DNA from 4 places in the Phyllobacterium sp. SL163 genome. Region 1 is predicted to be linked to each of the others. Evidence: riboswitches for the same ligand, from Rfam matches in the RefSeq annotation. Region 1 holds a riboswitch; each other region holds the start of a gene.
What was found. Region 1 has a riboswitch for cobalamin ahead of ACP7B1_RS20020 (ABC transporter ATP-binding protein). Riboswitches for the same ligand answer to the same signal wherever they lie in the genome.
Positions count from the first base shown of each region.

Region 2: another riboswitch for cobalamin. It lies ahead of bluB (5,6-dimethylbenzimidazole synthase); the one in region 1 lies ahead of ACP7B1_RS20020 (ABC transporter ATP-binding protein).
Region 3: another riboswitch for cobalamin. It lies ahead of ACP7B1_RS22505 (ribonucleoside-diphosphate reductase subunit alpha); the one in region 1 lies ahead of ACP7B1_RS20020 (ABC transporter ATP-binding protein).
Region 4: another riboswitch for cobalamin. It lies ahead of cobU (bifunctional adenosylcobinamide kinase/adenosylcobinamide-phosphate guanylyltransferase); the one in region 1 lies ahead of ACP7B1_RS20020 (ABC transporter ATP-binding protein).

Region 1 is NZ_JAFCVE010000009.1:97,829-102,443, reverse strand. It holds gene ACP7B1_RS20030 (FecCD family ABC transporter permease) at 1-541, opposite strand, end outside; gene ACP7B1_RS20025 (ABC transporter substrate-binding protein) at 575-1,522, opposite strand; gene ACP7B1_RS20020 (ABC transporter ATP-binding protein) at 1,522-2,328, opposite strand; cobalamin riboswitch at 2,648-2,860, opposite strand; gene ACP7B1_RS20015 (transglutaminase family protein) at 3,016-4,615, shown strand, end outside.
Region 2 is NZ_JAFCVE010000004.1:447,404-452,018, reverse strand. It holds gene ettA (energy-dependent translational throttle protein EttA) at 131-1,780, shown strand; gene ACP7B1_RS11940 (MOSC domain-containing protein) at 1,900-2,508, shown strand; cobalamin riboswitch at 2,535-2,710, shown strand; gene bluB (5,6-dimethylbenzimidazole synthase) at 2,778-3,530, shown strand; gene ACP7B1_RS11930 (DUF2293 domain-containing protein) at 3,463-3,780, opposite strand; gene ACP7B1_RS11925 (ArsR/SmtB family transcription factor) at 3,923-4,615, shown strand, end outside.
Region 3 is NZ_JAFCVE010000011.1:131,399-136,013, forward strand. It holds gene ACP7B1_RS22490 (heme/hemin ABC transporter substrate-binding protein) at 1-312, shown strand, start outside; gene ACP7B1_RS22495 (iron ABC transporter permease) at 309-1,430, shown strand; gene ACP7B1_RS22500 (heme ABC transporter ATP-binding protein) at 1,433-2,224, shown strand; cobalamin riboswitch at 2,275-2,485, shown strand; gene ACP7B1_RS22505 (ribonucleoside-diphosphate reductase subunit alpha) at 2,594-4,615, shown strand, end outside.
Region 4 is NZ_JAFCVE010000004.1:276,320-280,934, reverse strand. It holds gene ACP7B1_RS11150 (isobutyryl-CoA dehydrogenase) at 1-21, opposite strand, end outside; gene ACP7B1_RS11145 (cobyric acid synthase) at 141-1,619, shown strand; cobalamin riboswitch at 1,771-2,004, shown strand; gene cobU (bifunctional adenosylcobinamide kinase/adenosylcobinamide-phosphate guanylyltransferase) at 2,168-2,692, shown strand; gene cobW (cobalamin biosynthesis protein CobW) at 2,697-3,752, shown strand; gene cobN (cobaltochelatase subunit CobN) at 3,767-4,615, shown strand, end outside.

The DNA of each region.
Region 1 (4,615 bases):
CGAGCGTCCAGAACATCACCGAATGCGCGGCGCGCTGGTCGCCGGCAAACACCATATAGTTGGTGAGCGCAGCAAACAGGAACGAGACGGCAAGGCCCGCCAGGATCAGCCGCTCCGGCCCCTGTCCCTGCACGCGCCGCACCAGCATCAGCACGACGATGGCCGCCAGCATGCCGCCGCTGAAGGCGGCAATCGGCAGCGTCCAGATGCCGAAGCGGTCGCCGATGACCGTAATCACCGAGACTGCTCCCGCCGCCGCACCATTGGAAAGGCCGAACAGGAACGGATCGGCGAGATCGTTGCGGGTAACGGTCTGCAGCAGCGCGCCGATAATGCCGAGCCCCGCGCCGACGCAGATCGCAAGGATGACCCGCGGCAGGCGCAGATCGACGATGATCTTGCCGACCGGGCCATTGACGACGGTATCGGAGAGACCGGCGGCATGGGCGAGGGCGCGCAGGACATCGCCGAGCGGAATGACCGTTGCCCCATAGGCAATCGACACGAGGGCGAGGGCCAGAATGGCCATCACCCCAGTCATCAGTGTCAGATGCTGACGGAAAGGCAGATGCACTCAGAATGCTTCCGGATGCATGGCCTTGGCCATCTTGGCGATGGCCTCGATATTGGCCGGTCCGGGCGTCAGTTCCGCATAGCGCAGGGCGACGAAGCGGTTGTTTTTGACCGCATCGGTTTCCTTCATTGCCGGATGGGATTTGAGGAAGTCGAGCAGCTTCTGGTAACCCGCATCATCCTGATAATCGAGGAGGACGAGGAATTCCGGATTGCGCGTCGCCACGGTTTCCCACGAAGTAGTGCCCCAGCTGGTGTCGAGATCGGTCATGATGTTGGTGCCGCCGGCTTCGCTGATCATCGCTGTCGGAATGGCAAACTTGCCTGCCGTAAACGGCTTGTCCTCGCCGGAATCATAGAGGAAGACGCGGGTGCCGCTCTTGTCACCGATCTTGGTCTTGATCGCGGCAAGTTCTGTCTTCCAGCCGCTGACGAGTTTATTTGCCTCATCTTCCTTGCCGAAGATTTTGCCGAGCTTTTCCATGTCGCCATAGAGCAGGTCCATGGTGGCGGCGGGCCGGGACTTGTCGAGATGAACGCAGCTTTCGGTCAGTTCAAGCGTCTTGATGCCATGCGGCGCAAGCGTGTCGGGGGTGACTTCACCGCCCGGCTTCATGCCGTAATTCCAGCCGGCGAAGAAGAAATCCGGTTCCGCCGCAATGAGATTTTCAAGGGTCGGATATTTCGGCGCAAGCTCGGGAATGGCGCCCAGCTGCTTCTTGAAGGCGTCGTCGAGCTTGTACCAGCCGGTAATGCCCGAAACCCCGACCATCGAGGATTGCAGGTGCAGGGCGAAGGCCATTTCGCTCATGTTGATGTCCTGGATGACCGCGCGCTTTGGCGCGGCCTCGAAGGTGACGGGCTTGCCGCAACTGTCGACCGTCACGGGAAACGCCCATGCGGGGGCGGACAGCGCCGATAAGGCGAGGGCGAGCAGCATTCTTTTCATCAAATTCTCCGTAGCTGAGCAGTTTGTTTTGTGGTTGGTCCGGGTGCTTCGAACACCATGAGGTCGCGATCCTGCGAGGGATGGCGCAGGCGCAGCACATCGAGATCGAAGACATCGCTGACGATGCGCGGCGTCAGCGTTTCGTCGGGCGTGCCGGCGGCGACGAGCTGGGCGGCATGCATGACGGCGACGTGGGTGGCAAACGGCGCCACCAGCGGCAGGTCGTGCAGGACCGCGATGGTTGTCACATCGAGACCGGCGACCAGCGCCAGCAATTCGCTGCGCGCTTTCGGGTCGAGGTGATTGGTGGGTTCGTCGAGAAACAGAATATCCGGCTGCTGGGCGATGGCGCGCGCCAGCTGCACGCGCTGCCTTTCGCCGCCGGAGAGCGAGCCGATGGGACGGCGCGAAAACGCGGCGATCCCGGCGCGGAGCAGGGCTTCCGTCACGATATCCCGGTCTTTCGCCTTGGTTAGGGTGCCCGTGTGCGGGATGCGGCCAAGGGATACATAATCGTCCACCAGCAATTGCGGGTCCGGCATGTCGGTCTGGCCGACGAAGGCAAATCTCCTGGCCCGTTCCTTCGGCGGCAGCCGGTCTATTGCCGTACCGTCGAGATGGACGTTGCCGGAGGAGGGGCGCAGCAGCCCGGCCAGCATGCGCAAAAGCGTGGATTTCCCGGCGCCATTCGGCCCGATGATGGCAAGACGCGCGCCGCGCACGATGTCGAGCGATACCTCATCCACCAGCGTCTGGCCGGCTGTGCGGAACGTCACCTCGTCGGCACGCAGGGCGACATGGCTCATGGGCGGATATCCGTGACTGCAGGCAAGGCACATGGTGTCAAATCCCAACCGGTAAACGTCGTCGCGTCATCGCGGACGCGTCGTTCTCGTATAGTAACGTTATAACATTAGTCAATGCCCGATATGTCATAGCTGCCCCGGCCGCGGCTGGCCGCCGGCGGTCTTGCACGGGGTGCAGAGGATAATCAGGTGGTCGGGTCTTGGCGTGGTCATGCCGGTGCCTTGCCTTGTGGACAAAGGTTAGGGGAACGCGGCCAATGCACCATCGCGACAATGCGGGAGAGGACATCGCATCGCTCCCGGCACACCCCGTCCGGTTCGAATTGTAGATGAGATGGCAGGTCTCCTGGCTCGCGGGTCTCAGCTTCGCCTTGCCTTCCCGACCTTCCGGTCAGTGGCACGTCAGGCATCGCTCACCGCTTACAGTTGCGGGGGCAGCCACGGTCTCGGTCCCTTTTGGGTACGCCTCACCGTGTTCCCTTTTCATCTCCCGCGTTGTCGTGCGGAAGAAACCATCGGCGCGGATGCTATGCGTCCAGCCGCGCAGTTGCAAGCACGTTTATGCGGCAATTTTTGCGGCTGCCAAAATTTTTGGCAAATGAAATATTTCAATTGGCCGGTAACTCGTTAGAGTGCGGGGAGCATTTGTGGAACCGCGGTTTTTTTGAATCAGACTTTTGAGGCGATATGGCAATTCACGCAGCAGTCTATCATCTGACGCATTACCGGTATGACCGGCCCATCATGCTCGGGCCGCAGATCATCCGGCTCCAGCCGGCACCCCATTCCCGGACAAAAGTTCTCAGCCATTCCCTGAAAGTCAGTCCGGCCAATCATTTCGTCAACCTGCAGCAGGATCCTTACGGCAATTTCCTCGCCCGCTTCGTCTTTCCCGAACCGGTGACGGAGCTGAAGATCGAGGTCGATCTCGTCGCTGATATGACCGTCTACAATCCATTTGATTTCTTCGTTGAACCGGTCGCCGAGACCTGGCCGTTCAGCTATCCCGAAGAGATCAGCGACGACCTGTCGATCTATATGAAGCCGGAATCGGCAGGACCGCTGGTTTCGGCTTTCCTTGCAACCATCGATCGCAGCCCGACGAACACGGTGAATTTCGTCGTCGATCTCAACGCACGTATCCAGCGCGAGATCGGCTATGTTATCCGCATGGAAACCGGGGTTCAGGAGCCGGACGCCACCTTGAACCTGCGCTCGGGATCGTGCCGGGATTCAAGCTGGCTGCTGGTGCAGGTCCTGCGCAATCTCGGTTTTGCTGCACGGTTCGTCTCCGGCTATCTCATCCAGCTGAAGCCTGATCTTGTCGCCATCGATGGTCCCGCCGGAACGGACAAGGATTTCACCGATCTGCATGCCTGGTGCGAAGTCTATCTGCCGGGGGCGGGCTGGATCGGTCTCGACCCCACCTCCGGGCTTCTGACCGGCGAAAGCCACGTACCGCTTGCCGCCACCCCGCACTATCGCAACGCTGCACCGATTTCCGGCATGGCGGAATTCGCCAATGTGGAATTCGGTTTCGATATGCGGGTGACGCGTGTGTCCGAGCACCCGCGCATCACCAAGCCGTTTTCCGACGAATCCTGGAATGCGCTCGATGCGCTCGGCGAAAAGGTCGACGCGATCCTGAACGAACGGGATGTGCGCCTGACCATGGGCGGCGAGCCCACATTCGTGTCCATCGATGATTTCGAATCGGGCGAATGGAACACCGATGCGGTCGGGCCGACCAAGCGCGAAAAGGCCGACAAACTGATCCGGCGATTGCGTGAGCGTTTTGCGCCGGGCGGTTTTCTGCATTACGGGCAGGGCAAGTGGTATCCGGGCGAAAGCCTGCCGCGCTGGACGTTCTCGCTTTACTGGCGCAAGGACGGCAAGCCGATCTGGGTCAACCCCGATCTGATCGCGCCCGAGAACGGCAAGGCTGACGTCAAGCCGGAAGATGCCGGGAAGCTGCTCGTCGCGTTGGCGCAGGAGCTCGGTGTTGAAGAAGAGATGGTGGCGCCCGCCTATGAAGATCCGGCGGAATGGATCATCAAGGAGGGCAATCTTCCCGACAATGTCGATCCGTCCAACTCCAGGCTGAAAGACCCGGAAGAGCGCAGCCGCATCGCCCGGGTTTTCGAGCGGGGCCTGACCGAGCCGAGCGGTTTTGTCCTGCCGGTGCAGCGCTGGAACAGCCAGGCCTCCGGCCCGCGCTGGCGCAGCGAAAAATGGAAGACGCGGCGCGGCAAGCTGTTCCTGGTGCCGGGCGATTCGCCCGTCGGAT
Region 2 (4,615 bases), on a different contig from region 1:
TGCAAATACCCCGTAAAACGCCCGGCAATCCCGAAATAAATGCCGCGTGCATTGCCACCCGCGCCCCTTTCGCCTACATACGGCGCAAATTCATGTCCCAAAAATCCCGAACATCGGAGTGACGCGCGTTATGGCACGCCAATTCATTTACCATATGGCCGGCCTGAACAAGGCATACGGAACCAAGAAGGTTCTCGAAAACATCCATCTTTCCTTCTACCCCGACGCCAAGATCGGTATCCTCGGACCGAACGGTGCGGGTAAGTCGACGATCCTCAAGATCATGGCCGGCATGGACAAGGAATATACCGGCGAAGCCTGGCTGGCTGACGGTGCCACGGTCGGTTACCTCGCGCAGGAACCCTATCTCGATCCCACCAAGGACGTGATGGGCAACGTCATGGATGGCGTCGCGGACAAGAAGGCCGTTCTCGACCGCTACAACGAACTGATGATGAACTATTCCGACGAAACCGCCGATGAAGGCGCCAAGTTGCAGGATATCATCGACGCCAAGAACCTCTGGGATCTGGAATCCCAGGTGGAAATGGCCATGGAAGCGCTGCGCTGCCCGCCCGGTGATTCCGGCGTGGAAAAGCTGTCCGGTGGTGAGCGCCGCCGTGTGGCACTGTGCCGCCTGCTCCTCTCGCAGCCCGATCTTCTGCTCCTCGACGAGCCGACCAACCACCTTGACGCCGAAACCACCGCCTGGCTGGAAAAGCACCTGCGCGAATATGCCGGCTCCGTCCTGCTGATCACGCATGATCGCTACTTCCTCGACAATGTGACCGGCTGGATTCTCGAACTCGACCGCGGCCGCGGCATCCCCTACGAAGGCAATTACTCCGCCTATCTCGGTGCGAAGGCCAAGCGCATGCAGCAGGAAGGCCGCGAGGACGACTCGCGCCAGAAGGCTCTGGAGCGCGAGCGCGAGTGGATTTCCGCCAGCCCCAAGGCACGTCAGGCCAAGTCGAAAGCCCGCATCAAGGCCTATGACGCGCTGGTCGATGCCGCCAATGAACAGCGTCCCGGCGATGCGCAGATCATCATTCCGGCGGGCGAACGCCTCGGTCAGGTGGTTATCGAAGCAGAGAACCTTACCAAATCCTTCGGTGACCGCGTTCTCATCGAAAATCTGACCTTCAAGCTGCCGCCCGGCGGTATTGTCGGCATCATCGGTCCGAACGGTGCGGGTAAGACCACGCTGTTCAAGATGATCACCGGACAGGAAAAGCCGGATTCCGGCTCGATCCGCGTCGGTGAAACGGTTCATCTCGGTTACGTCGACCAGAGCCGCGATCACCTCGCGGCGGAGAAGAATGTCTGGGAAGAAATTTCCGGCGGCAATGAAATCATCAAGATCGGCAAGAACGAGATGAATTCGCGCGCCTATGTCTCGGCGTTCAACTTCAAGGGCGGTGACCAGCAGCAGAAGGTCGGCAATCTCTCCGGCGGTCAGCGTAACCGCGTGCATCTTGCCAAGATGCTGCAATCCGGCGGCAATGTCCTACTGCTCGACGAACCGACCAACGATCTTGACACCGAAACGCTTGCGGCTCTGGAAGACGCGCTGGAAAAATACGCCGGCTGCGCCGTTATCATCAGCCACGATCGCATGTTCCTCGACCGGCTGGCGACGCATATCCTGGCCTTCGAAGGCGACAGCCACGTCGAATGGTTCGAAGGCAACTTCCAGGACTATGAGAACGACAAGATCCGTCGTCTCGGACCGGACAGCGTCAATCCGAAGCGTCCGAGCTACAAGCCTCTGACACGCTGATGCGACCGGGAGGGCGGCAACGCCCTCCCATCACCAATTTTGACGTTTCCATCAGTGATATTGGCTGGTTTTAACAAGCAATTTTCCTAAGATGCGGCTGATTTCACCGGAGTGCCGTCATGACAGACCTTTTCGCAACCAGAACGGACATCCTTCCGGCCCGCAAGATTGTCGGACGGGTGAGCGGCCTGTTCCAGGCGCCGAAAGACAGTTTTGTCACCGCTGCCACGGACACGCTCGATCTCACCTTTGAAGGCATCCGCGGCGATTATCACGCGGGCCTGACGCGCCGGTCCGGCGGGCGCGAACCCTGGTACCCGCGCGGTACCGAAATGCGCAATGAGCGGCATATTTCCATTCTGGCGGTAGACGAACTCGAAGCCATTGCTAAGGCCATGGGTCTGGCGCACATCAAGCCCGAATGGATCGGCGCCAACATGGTTGTCGATGGCATTCCCTCGCTTTCCATGCTGCCGCCGCGCACATTGCTGTTCTTCGAAGGCGGCGTGACGCTGAAGGTCGACGGACAGAACGCGCCGTGCAAGGTCGCCGGACGCTCCATCGCCGAGCGGGCGCAGACCGCCGATCACACCGCGACGGCGCTTGACTTCGTCAAGGCGTCGAAGCGGCTGCGCGGCATCGTCGTCTGGGTTGAAGTGCCGGGAATCATCCGTTCCGGCGAAAAAATCGATGCGCGTCTGCCGGAGCAATGGATTTATCCCGGCTGATGCTTGCGTCCTTCGCCGATCTGTGGCGAATGGAATGCAGGTCCGGTGCCTGCATGCAGGAGAATCGGGAAGCCGGTGCAAATCCGGCACGTGCCCAACGCTGTATAGGGGATGGGCCGCGCAGATTGCCACGGGGAAACCCGGAAGGCGCGCGGTTCAGGTGAACCTCAGTCAGAAGACCGGCCGGACCGGATAGCCGAAACCGCATGGACAGCGGGGAGGTGTCTGGGGTCAGGGCAACCTGGTCCTCGCATTGTTGGGAGCAAACGATGCATGATTCTGCCTGTGGTCCCGTGGCCGCTGCCGATTTTTCCGCGGACGAGCGCGCCGCCGTCTACAAAGCCATCCATACCCGCCGCGATGTGCGCGACCAGTTCCTGCCAAGGCCCGTCGACGACGAGGTGCTGCTGCGGCTGCTCGATGCCGCCCATCACGCGCCGTCGGTGGGGTTCATGCAGCCGTGGAATTTCATTCTCATCCGCGATGCGGCGCGCAAGGCCGAGGTGCACCGGGCCTTTACCCGCGCCAATGCCGAAGCAAAGGCCATGTTCACCGACGAGCGGCAGGCGCTCTATGCATCGCTGAAGCTTGAGGGCATCGTGAAGGCGCCGGTCAATCTGTGCATCACCTGCGACCGGACACGCGGCGGCGATGTCGTTCTGGGGCGCACCCATAACCGGCAGATGGACGTCTACAGCACCGTCTGTGCCGTGCAGAACCTGTGGCTGGCGGCGCGGGCGGAAGGCATCGGCGTCGGCTGGGTCAGCATCTACCACGACCGGGACATGCGCCGCATTCTGGCCATCCCCGATCATGTCGAGATCATCGCCTATCTCTGCATCGGCTATGTCGACCAGCTCTACGATCAGCCGGAGCTGCAAAAGCGCGGCTGGCGCGAACGGCTGCCGCTGGACCAGCTCATCTATGAAGATCAGTGGAATGCCGGCGCCGAAGTCAGCTCGGGTCGTCCTCGTCCGGATCCAGCAGCCGCGTCGCCCGCCATTCCGTCAATTTCCGGTTGATGGCTTCGAGCACGAAGAACCGGGCCGACTCCTTGTCGTAGCCCTCGTCGCGTAGCGCATCGTAATCCGTGTGCTGATGGCGGACGTGGGCGACCGTGGCCAGCCACACCGCAATGGGTGGCGGCAGGCTTTTCATGTGCGGTGCTGTGGCGGCGGCGCGTATGGGCTCGGAATCCGAATAGGGCACGGCCGGCAAAAGCAGCGTCAGCGCCTTGCCGATAGCCCTTTGGCGGTTGGTTCCTGAACTCATTGCACTCTCTTCCCGCCGATTCGCTGATCGATATACCAGCCTATTTCAGACGCGACGAAATTTGCCGTCAACGGAAAAACAAAACTTGCCAAATCTGTATTTCTCACATAAACATATCTTTATATCTTTTGAGGATACCTTGATGGACAAACGTGATCTCAATCTTGACCTGATGGTCGATACGCTGAAGGCAGCGGCGGAACCCAGCCGCCTGCGCATTCTGGCGCTGTTGTCCCGGGGGGATCTGACGGTTTCCGATCTGACCTCCATCCTCGGGCAGTCGCAGCCGCGCGTCTCCCGCCATCTCAAGCTGCTGTTCGAAGCCAATCTGATCAACCGTTATCAGGAGGGCTCCTGGGCCTATTTCCGCCTCGCTGAATCCCTGGTGGTTGGCGATATCGCCCGGATCCTGCTCGATCGTCTTGATGTGTCCGATCCGTTGCTGGAGCGTGATATCGAGCGGCTCGGCTCGGTGAAGCTGCAGCGCCGCGAGCGGGCCGCTGCCTATTTCAGTGCCAATGCCACCAGCTGGGACGCTATCCGTTCGCTGCATGTGCCGGATGGCGCGGTGGAAGCCGCGCTGACGAAGATCATCGGGCGCACGCCGTTCCAAGCGATGCTTGACGTGGGCACCGGCACCGGCCGTCTTCTCGAACTGTTTGCCCCGCTTTACGTACGCGGCGTCGGCATCGATATCAATCGCGACATGCTGACCATTGCCCGCTCCAATCTCGACCGGTCCGGCATCACCAATGCGCAGGTCCGCCAGGGCGATGTCTATTCGCTGCCGGTTGACCGGGAGTCCTTCGATCTGGTGACCGTTCATCAGGTGCTG
Region 3 (4,615 bases), on a different contig from region 1:
GCAGCCAATGGGATCATCGCACTGGCCGGTGCCGACAATGCGATCACGGAATATCCCGGATACAAGCCATTGACGGACGAGGCGATCATCACCGCCAAACCCGACGTCATTCTGGTCATGGACCGCGGTGGTGACCATGCGTCCGACAATGCCGACCTTCTTGCCAATGCGGCGATCGCCGCGACGCCCGCCGGCAAAGACAAGAAGATCATCCGCATGAGCGGTCAGTATCTGCTGGGCTTCGGGCCGCGTGCGCCCAAGGCAATTCACGAGCTGGCCGAAGCCATTTACGGCAACGAACTCGGCAAATGAGTGAGACCGTCTTGAGAAAACCTGCCGTCCTTGCTTCCGCACAGGGCGGCAGCAGACTGCGCCCGGATGGTGACCGGTCAGTGTTTGCGCGCATGGTCATTGCTTGCCTGTGCGTCGCGCTCGTTGCCACAGTCCTTTTCAGCCTCGCCTTTGGTGCATCCGATGCATCGGTCCTCTCCGTCGTGAAGTCCCTGATTGCCGGATCCGATATCACGGACAATGCGCTCTCCGTCCGTGATCGCATCATCATTTACGATATCCGCTTGCCCCGCGTCATTCTCGGCGCGCTGATCGGCGCGTCCCTTGCCGTATCGGGTGCAGTCATGCAGGGATTGTTCCGCAATCCGCTGGCTGACCCCGGCATTGTCGGCGTCTCGGCGGGCGCCGGGCTTGGCGCGGTCAGCATCATCGTTCTCGGCGGAACCTTCCTCGCCCCGGTGATCGCTCTGTTCAGTCTCTATGCCTTGCCGCTCGCCGCTTTCTTCGGCGCCCTCATCTTCACGCTCATCCTCTACCACGTCGCGACGCGGCGCGGGCAAACGTCCATCGCCACGATGCTGCTCGCCGGTATTGCGCTCGGCGCCATGGCCGCCGCCTATATCGGTGTCCTGGTCTATGTCGCCGACGACAAACAGTTGCGCGACCTGACATTCTGGGGGCTGGGATCGCTGGCGGGAGCCAATTGGGTCAAGATCGCCGCATCAGGCCCGCTCATTGCGCTCGCCCTCGTCATTTCACCATTCCTCGCCCGCGGCCTCAACGGGCTCGCCCTCGGGGAAGCATCGGCGAGCCATCTCGGCATTCCGGTACAGCGCTTCAAACGCATCGCCATTGTCACCGTCGCTGCCGCCACCGGCGCATCGGTTGCGGTGAGCGGTGGCATCGGCTTTGTCGGCGTCGTCGTTCCGCATCTGCTGCGCCTCGTGATCGGCCCCGATCATCGCTATCTCCTGCCGGCCGCCGCTCTCCTTGGCGCCTGCCTCCTTCTGATTGCCGATGCGGTCAGCCGAACGATTGTTGCGCCATCGGAACTGCCGATTGGCATCGTCACGGCAGCCGTTGGCGCACCCTTCTTCCTGTGGATATTGCTGCGTCGCCGCGGCATTCTGGACCTCTGATCATGATCCGTGTTTCCAATGTCTCCGTGTCCCTCGGCCGAAACAGAATCGTCGAGAACATATCCTTTGATGCTGAGGCAGGCGCATTCACAGTTATCGTCGGACCCAATGGGTCAGGCAAAACGACCCTGATGCGTGCACTCTCCGGTGATCTGCCGCATGAGGGCGTCATCAGCATCAACGGCACGCCGATCAACCGGCTGAAGCTCTGGCAGATGGCAACCATGCGGGCGATCCTGCCGCAATCCACCTCACTGTCCTTCCCGTTTACCGTGCGTGAGATCGTCAAGCTGGGCATGACCAGCGGTCGCTCCGGTGCTTCGCGCCACAACGTGGACACACTGCCCGATGAAGCGCTTGAGCACGTTGACCTCGCGGGTTTCGGCGGGCGGTTCTATCAGGAACTCTCTGGCGGCGAGCAGCAGCGGGTGCAACTGGCGCGCGTCCTCTGCCAGGTCTGGCAGCCGGTGCTGGACGGCCAGCCCCGCTTTCTCTTTCTTGATGAGCCGGTGTCAAGCCTCGATATCAAACATCAGCTGATCATCATGCAGATTGCCCGCGATTTTGCCGATCGCGGTGGCGGGGTCATCGCGATCCTGCATGATCTCAACCTGACCTCCATGTTTGCCGACCGCGTCGTGGTCATGCACAGGGGAAGGGCCGATTCTGTGGGTACCCCCATGGAAGTCTTGACCGATGACCGCATCCTGCGCGTCTATGAATGTGCGCTCAAGGTCGGCGGGCTGCCCGGAAAATCCGTGCCGTTCGTCTTGCCGCAATCCGCAGTGCTCTGAGCATGCGAAGCTGTCGCCATCTACCTATTGACTAAAAATGGCGAATTGATACTAAATATAGATGTTATGGTTCTCTCCGAGTCGCAAGACCGGGAGCTAAGAGGGAAGCCGGTGAAATGTCCTGGACATTGATGCCGGCGCTGCCCCCGCAACTGTAAACAGCGAGTTGTTGTCGACAATGCCACTGAAGCCCAGCTTCGGGAAGGCCGACACCAGCGCCGACCTGTGAGCCAGGAGACCTGCCATGACATGATGAACGTCCACGGGCGGGGTGTCCCGGTGTGTCGCTTGCAATGGTCGGCCGCAAGCTGACCGGATTCTTGCACGCGTGCGCTCGACCTTTGCCCCCAACATTTGGGGTATAAGCATATGTCTCTTTCTCTTCAAACCACCCGCGCCGACGGTCAGTCGCCGGTTCGTCCTGCCGAACTGCAGCCATCATCCAGCGAGCCCGGCTACCGCGTCATTCGGCGCAATGGCTCGGTCACACCGTTCGATCCGCTGAAAATCACCGTTGCTCTCACCAAAGCCTTCCTCGCCGTCGAAGGCAATGTCGCTGCCGGTTCGCGCCGTGTGCATGATGTCGTCGAAGGCTTGACCGCCGACATCGTGACAACATTGAAGCGCCGCAGCAGCGAAGGCCGTCTGTTTCACATTGAAGACGTGCAGGACCAGGTCGAACTTGCCCTCATGCGCAGCGAAAACCACAAGGTTGCGCGTGCTTACGTGCTCTACCGGGAAGAACGCGCGCGAGAACGGGCGAAGCTGGTGGAACCCGTGGCCGAAACCGGCCCGTCCCTCAGCGTCACCCTGCTTGATGGGACCAGGGCACCGCTCGATGCGGCGCGCCTCGCCCGAATCATCGATGAAGCCTGCGAAGGACTTGACGGGGTCAGCGCCACGCCGATCCTCAGCGAAACCCAGCGCAATCTCTATGACGGTATCACCCTCGACGAACTGTCGCTTGCGCCCATTCTGGCTGCACGCACACTCGTTGAAACCGAACCGAACTATTCCTTTGTCACTGCCCGGCTGCTTCTGGACAAGCTGCGCCGCGAAGCCTTGAGCTTTGTCTTCGGCAGGCCCGAACAGGCGACCCAGCATGAAATGGCGGAGCGCTATGCCGATTATTTCCCCGCCTATGTGAAGGCTGGGATTGAAGCGGAACTGCTCGATCCTGAACTTGCCCGCTTCGACCTGCGGAAAATATCAGCAGCCCTGAAGCCGGAACGCGACCTGCAGTTCCAGTATCTCGGCCTGCAGACTTTGTATGATCGTTATCTCCAGCAGACACGCGGTATCCGGTTCGAATTGCCGCAGGCCTTCCTGATGCGCGTTGCCATGGGCCTCGCCACCCGTGAGATCGACCGGGAAGCGCGCGCCATCGAATTCTACGACCTGCTGTCGTCGTTCGACTTCATGGCTTCGACTCCAACCTTGTTCAATTCGGGCACGCTGCGCCCACAACTGTCCTCCTGCTTCCTGACCACCGTCGCCGACGATCTCGACGGCATCTTCAAGGCGGTGAAGGACAACGCGCTTCTGGCAAAATATTCCGGCGGTCTCGGCAATGACTGGACGCCCGTGCGCGGTCTTGGCGCCCATATCAAGGGAACCAACGGCGAAAGCCAGGGCGTCGTACCGTTCCTGAAAGTGGCCAACGATACGGCCATCGCGGTCAATCAGGGCGGCAAGCGCAAGGGCGCCGTCTGCGCCTATCTCGAGACTTGGCATGTCGACATCGAGGAGTTTCTCGATCTGCGCAAGAATACCGGTGACGACCGCCGCCGCACCCATGACATGAACACGGCCAACTGGGTGCCTGATCTGTTCATAAGCCGCGTGGAAAAGGACGAGCCATGGACCCTGTTCTCACCCGACGAGACACCGGATCTGCATGATCTCTACGGCGCTGACTTCAAAATTGCCTACGAGGCTTATGAAGCCAAGGCTGCACGCGGGGAAATCCGTGTCTTCCGCACCGTGCGGGCTCTGGATCTCTGGCGCCGGATTTTGACGATGCTGTTCGAGACGGGCCACCCATGGGTCACATTCAAGGACCCCTGCAATATCCGCTCGCCGCAGGGTCATGTCGGCGTGGTGCACTCGTCGAACCTGTGCACCGAGATTACCCTCAACACATCGAAGGATGAAGTTGCGGTGTGCAACCTCGGCTCGATCAACCTTGCCAATCACATTGCAGCCGAAGGCCTCGACCTTGAGCGTCTGACGCGCACTGTGGCAACGGCCATGCGCATGCTCGACAATGTCATCGACATCAACTTCTACACCATCCCGGAAGCGCGCCATTCCAACCTGCGTCACCGTCCGGTCGGTCTCGGCTTGATGGGCTTCCAGGATGCGTTGCAGGCATTGCGTATTCCCTATGCC
Region 4 (4,615 bases), on a different contig from region 1:
CGTATCAACGACCGCATCCATGATAACCTCCCTGTATTCCTCTTGATTTCCACTCTATCGCAAGCGCGGGGCCGCGCAACGATTCAGATAGGTTTTGCCGGGGGCTAGGAAGAGAAAGACATATCCGCTACTCAAAGCCCATGACGCACGCAATCATGTTGCAGGGAACAGGGTCAGATGTTGGTAAATCCGTCCTGGTGGCCGGACTTTGCCGGCTTGCGCGCAACCGCGGATTGAAGGTCCGGCCGTTCAAACCGCAGAACATGTCGAACAATGCGGCGGTGAGCGACGATGGCGGCGAGATCGGGCGGGCGCAGTGGCTGCAGGCCGTCGCCTGCGGCGTGCCATCCTCGGTACATATGAACCCGGTGCTCTTGAAACCGCAGTCGGAGACCGGCAGCCAGATCATCGTGCAGGGCAAAGTCTGGGGCCAGGCCAAAGGCCGTGATTACCAGACATTCAAGGCGCAGCTGCTCGATGCGGTCATGGCGTCGTGGGACATCGTCCGTGAAGGTGCCGATCTGGTCATCGTCGAGGGGGCGGGGTCTCCCGCTGAAATCAACCTGCGGGCGGGCGATATCGCCAATATGGGCTTTGCCATCCGCGCCAACGTGCCTGTCGTTCTGGTCGGCGATATCGATCGCGGCGGGGTGATCGCCTCGCTCGTCGGCACCCATGCGATCCTGCAGCGGGAAGACCGGGAGATGATCGCCGGCTATATCATCAACAAGTTTCGCGGCGACGTCTCGCTGTTCGATGACGGACTGAAAGCCATAACGCAGTTCACCGGCTGGCCGTCATTCGGCGTGGTGCCGTGGCTGAAGGATGCGGCGCGGCTGCCAGCCGAGGATTCCGTCGTGCTGGAGCGTCTGGTGAAGGGCGAGGGCCGGGCGCTGAAGATCGCCGTGCCGGTGCTCGACCGCATCGCCAATTTCGACGATCTCGACCCGCTGATGGCCGAACCGCAGGTGGATGTGGTGATGGTGCGCAGCGGCGAGCGGCTGCCTGCCGATGCGGGACTGGTCATCATTCCGGGGTCCAAATCCACCATCGGCGACCTCCTGCGCTTCCGCGAGAATGGCTGGGACAGGGATCTCGACCTGCACCGGCGGCGCGGCGGCCATATCATCGGCATCTGCGGCGGTTTCCAGATGCTGGGCAGAACCGTGCGCGATCCCGACGGCATCGAGGGCAGCGTGACGGAGACGGCAGGGCTCGGGCATCTCGATATCGATACGGTGATGGAGCCGGAAAAGACCGTGCGCAATGTGGCGGCGCAATCGCTGCCGTTTAACCTGCCGCTCGATGGCTACGAGATTCATCTGGGCCGGACGACCGGCCCGGACTGTTCGCGCCCGGCCGTGCGCATCAACGGCGTCGACGACGGTGCCATATCGGCGGACGGCAAGGTTTTCGGCACCTATCTGCACGGGCTTTTCGGGGCGGACCGGTTTCGCGCCGCGCTGCTGGGCACGATGGGCATTGCCGCTGAAGCATTCGACTACAAGGCCGGGGTGGACGCCGCGCTGGATAGTATCGCCGCCGAGCTTGAAACAGTGCTGGATGTGGATGCGCTGCTTGCATGTGCCGCGTTGCGTGGTTCGACAAGCTCACCATGAGGGGGATGGGTGGGCTGCAATGCTAATCGCGGAGATTGCAGAACAGGCTCCCTGCAATCCTCAACCTCCCTCATGGTGAGCTTGTCGAACCACCCACTACTCCCTGGGCAAACCGTGCGGATTCCATTGACATTTCCCGTGGGGGGTGAATAACGTCCCAGCCATGATTGGTTCCCATATTGGCCAAAGGCCAAGGGATCAAAAGGGAATGCGACGGTCGTACCCTCAAGGGCGACCTCACCGCAGCCGACCCCGCGACTGTAGAGCGGCGAGGATCAATGCAAAGCCTGACGCATATGCAGACGGCAGCCACTGGGAAACCGGGAAGGCGGCATTCATCCTGTGACCCGCGAGCCAGGAGACCTGCCAGTCATAGAGCGTTTCCCAGGAAGCGCTCGGGGGTAATCCTGCCCAAGAACCGAAGGGTCGTGTCCCTTCAGGCCCAGCACGGAGGTTGTTATGGCTGCTCGCATTGTATACGCGCTCGTTTCCCCGCCCGCATTCCGCTTGATCGTACCTGACGGATCATCGCGATTGCAGTGACGGCGATGCCCCAGCTGAATCACGGCGTGACCTTCATTCTCGGCGGTGCCCGCTCGGGCAAGTCCAGCTTTGCCGAAGGCCTGATCATGGCTTCCGGCCTTGAGCCCGTTTATCTCGCAACCGGCAGGTCCTGGGACGAGGAAATGTCTGTCCGCATCGACCTGCACAAGGCGCAGCGCGGTTCATCCTGGCACACCATCGAAGAGCCGCTCGATCTGGTGGATACCCTGCAGGGGGTTGCAGCCGAGGGAAAAGCGATCCTCGTCGATTGCCTGACGCTCTGGCTGACCAATCTGATGATGGCCGAGCGCGATATCACCGCCGAGACACGGCAGCTCGTGCAGGCGCTGCCGAAACTTCAAGGCTCGATCGTTCTGGTTTCGAACGAAGTGGGTCTCGGCATTGTACCGGAGAACCGCATGGCGCGCGATTTTCGCGACCATGCCGGACGTCTCCATCAGGCCGTGGCGCAGGCCGCGGCGACAGTCTATTTCGTGGCAGCCGGGCTGCCGCTCACCATGAAGGGATAGGAATATGCAGGGTCAGAAGATTCCAGCAACGGTCATCACCGGTTTTCTCGGTTCGGGCAAAACCACGATGATCCGCAATCTGCTCGAAAATGCCAATGGCAAGCGCATTGCGCTCATCATCAACGAGTTTGGCGATCTCGGTGTCGACGGCGGCCTGCTGAAGGGCTGCGGCATCGAAGCCTGCCGGGACGAGGATGTGATCGAATTGAACAATGGCTGCATCTGCTGCACCGTTGCCGATGATTTCATCCCGACCATGACCAAGCTGCTCGACCGTCCGGACCGTCCGGACCATATCGTCATCGAGACCTCGGGCCTCGCGCTGCCGCAGCCTCTGGTTGCAGCCTTCAACTGGCCGGAGATCAAGACGCAGGTGACGGTTGACGGTGTCGTTACCGTGATCGACGCTTCCGCCGTGTCCGAAGGCCGCTTTGCCGATGACCACGACAAGGTGGATGCCCAGCGCATCCAGGACGAATCGCTCGACCATGACAGCCCGCTTGAAGAACTGTTCGAGGACCAGATCCGTGCCGCCGACCTGATCGTCCTGAACAAGAGCGACCTGATCAGCGACAAGCAGCTCGACGGCGTGCGCGGCGATGTGCAGAGCCGTTCGTCGCGTTCGCTCAACATGGTGTCGGCCAGCTTCGGCAAGCTCAGCAATGAACTGCTGCTCGGTCTCGGCGTCGGCACCGAAGAGGACATTGCCAACCGCAAGTCGCACCATGAAATGGACCATGAAGCGGGCGAAGAGCACGACCATGACGAGTTCGAAAGCTTTGTTGTCGGGCTTGGTCCGGTGGCCGAACCCAAAAACTTTGTCGAGAAGCTGAAGGCCGTGATTGCCGATCACGATATCCTGCGCCTGAAAGGCTTTGCCGATGTTCCCGGCAAGCCGATGCGGCTGGTGGTGCAGGCCGTCGGCACGCGCATCGAACATTACTTCGACCGTGCGTGGAACCCCGGTGAAGAGCGGCAGACCCGTCTCGTCGTCATCGGACTGCACGACATCGACAATGACGCCATCACATCGGCGCTAACCGCCGCTGCTGCTGCCTGACGATAGGATACTGAATGCATCTCCTGCTTGCCCAGAAAGGCACCATCGCTGAAGGCACCGAGGCCATCGACCTCGGCCAGACGCCGGGAGATGTGTTGTTTCTGTCCGCCGCCGATACGGAACTGGCGAGCCTTGCCGCCGCACGGCGGCAGGGCGATGGTGCGGTTTCGCTGCGCCTCGCCAATATGATGAGCCTGTCACACCCGATGTCGGTCGATGCCTATGTTGAGCGGACGGCGCGCCATGCCAGGCTGATCGTTGTGCGGGTGATCGGCGGCGAGAGCTACTGGCCCTATGGCCTCGAAGCGCTGCATGCCTGCGCGGTCAACCACAAGGTGCAGCTCGCGGTGTTGCCGGGAGACGACAAGCCCGATCCGGGGCTCGACCGGTTTTCAACCGTCGCCCGGCCTGACCGCGATGCGCTCTGGCATTATCTGCTGGAGGGCGGGGCGCAGAATGCCCAGCGTTTCCTCGATTATTGCGCGGCGCTGATTTCTTCCGGCGAGAAGCCGCAGGAGGCCGCGCCCCTGCTCAAGGCGGGGTTGTGGTGGCCCGGCAACTCAGCACCTTCGCTGGAACAGATGCGCCATGACTGGATCGAAGGGGCGCCTGTCGTTGCCATCTGCTTCTACCGGGCGCTGGTGCAGAGCGGCCAGACCCAGCCCGTTGCCGCTTTGCTTGATGCGTTGCGGGCCAAGGGGCTCAATCCGCTGCCGGTGTTTGTCTCCAGCCTGAAGGATCCGGTTTCCATCGCCACGCTGGAGAGCATCTTTGCCGAAGCACCGCCCGCCGTGGTGCTGAATGCCACGGGGTTTGCCGTTTCTGCACCCGGTTCCGCGCGCAAGCCGACCGTGCTTGAACAT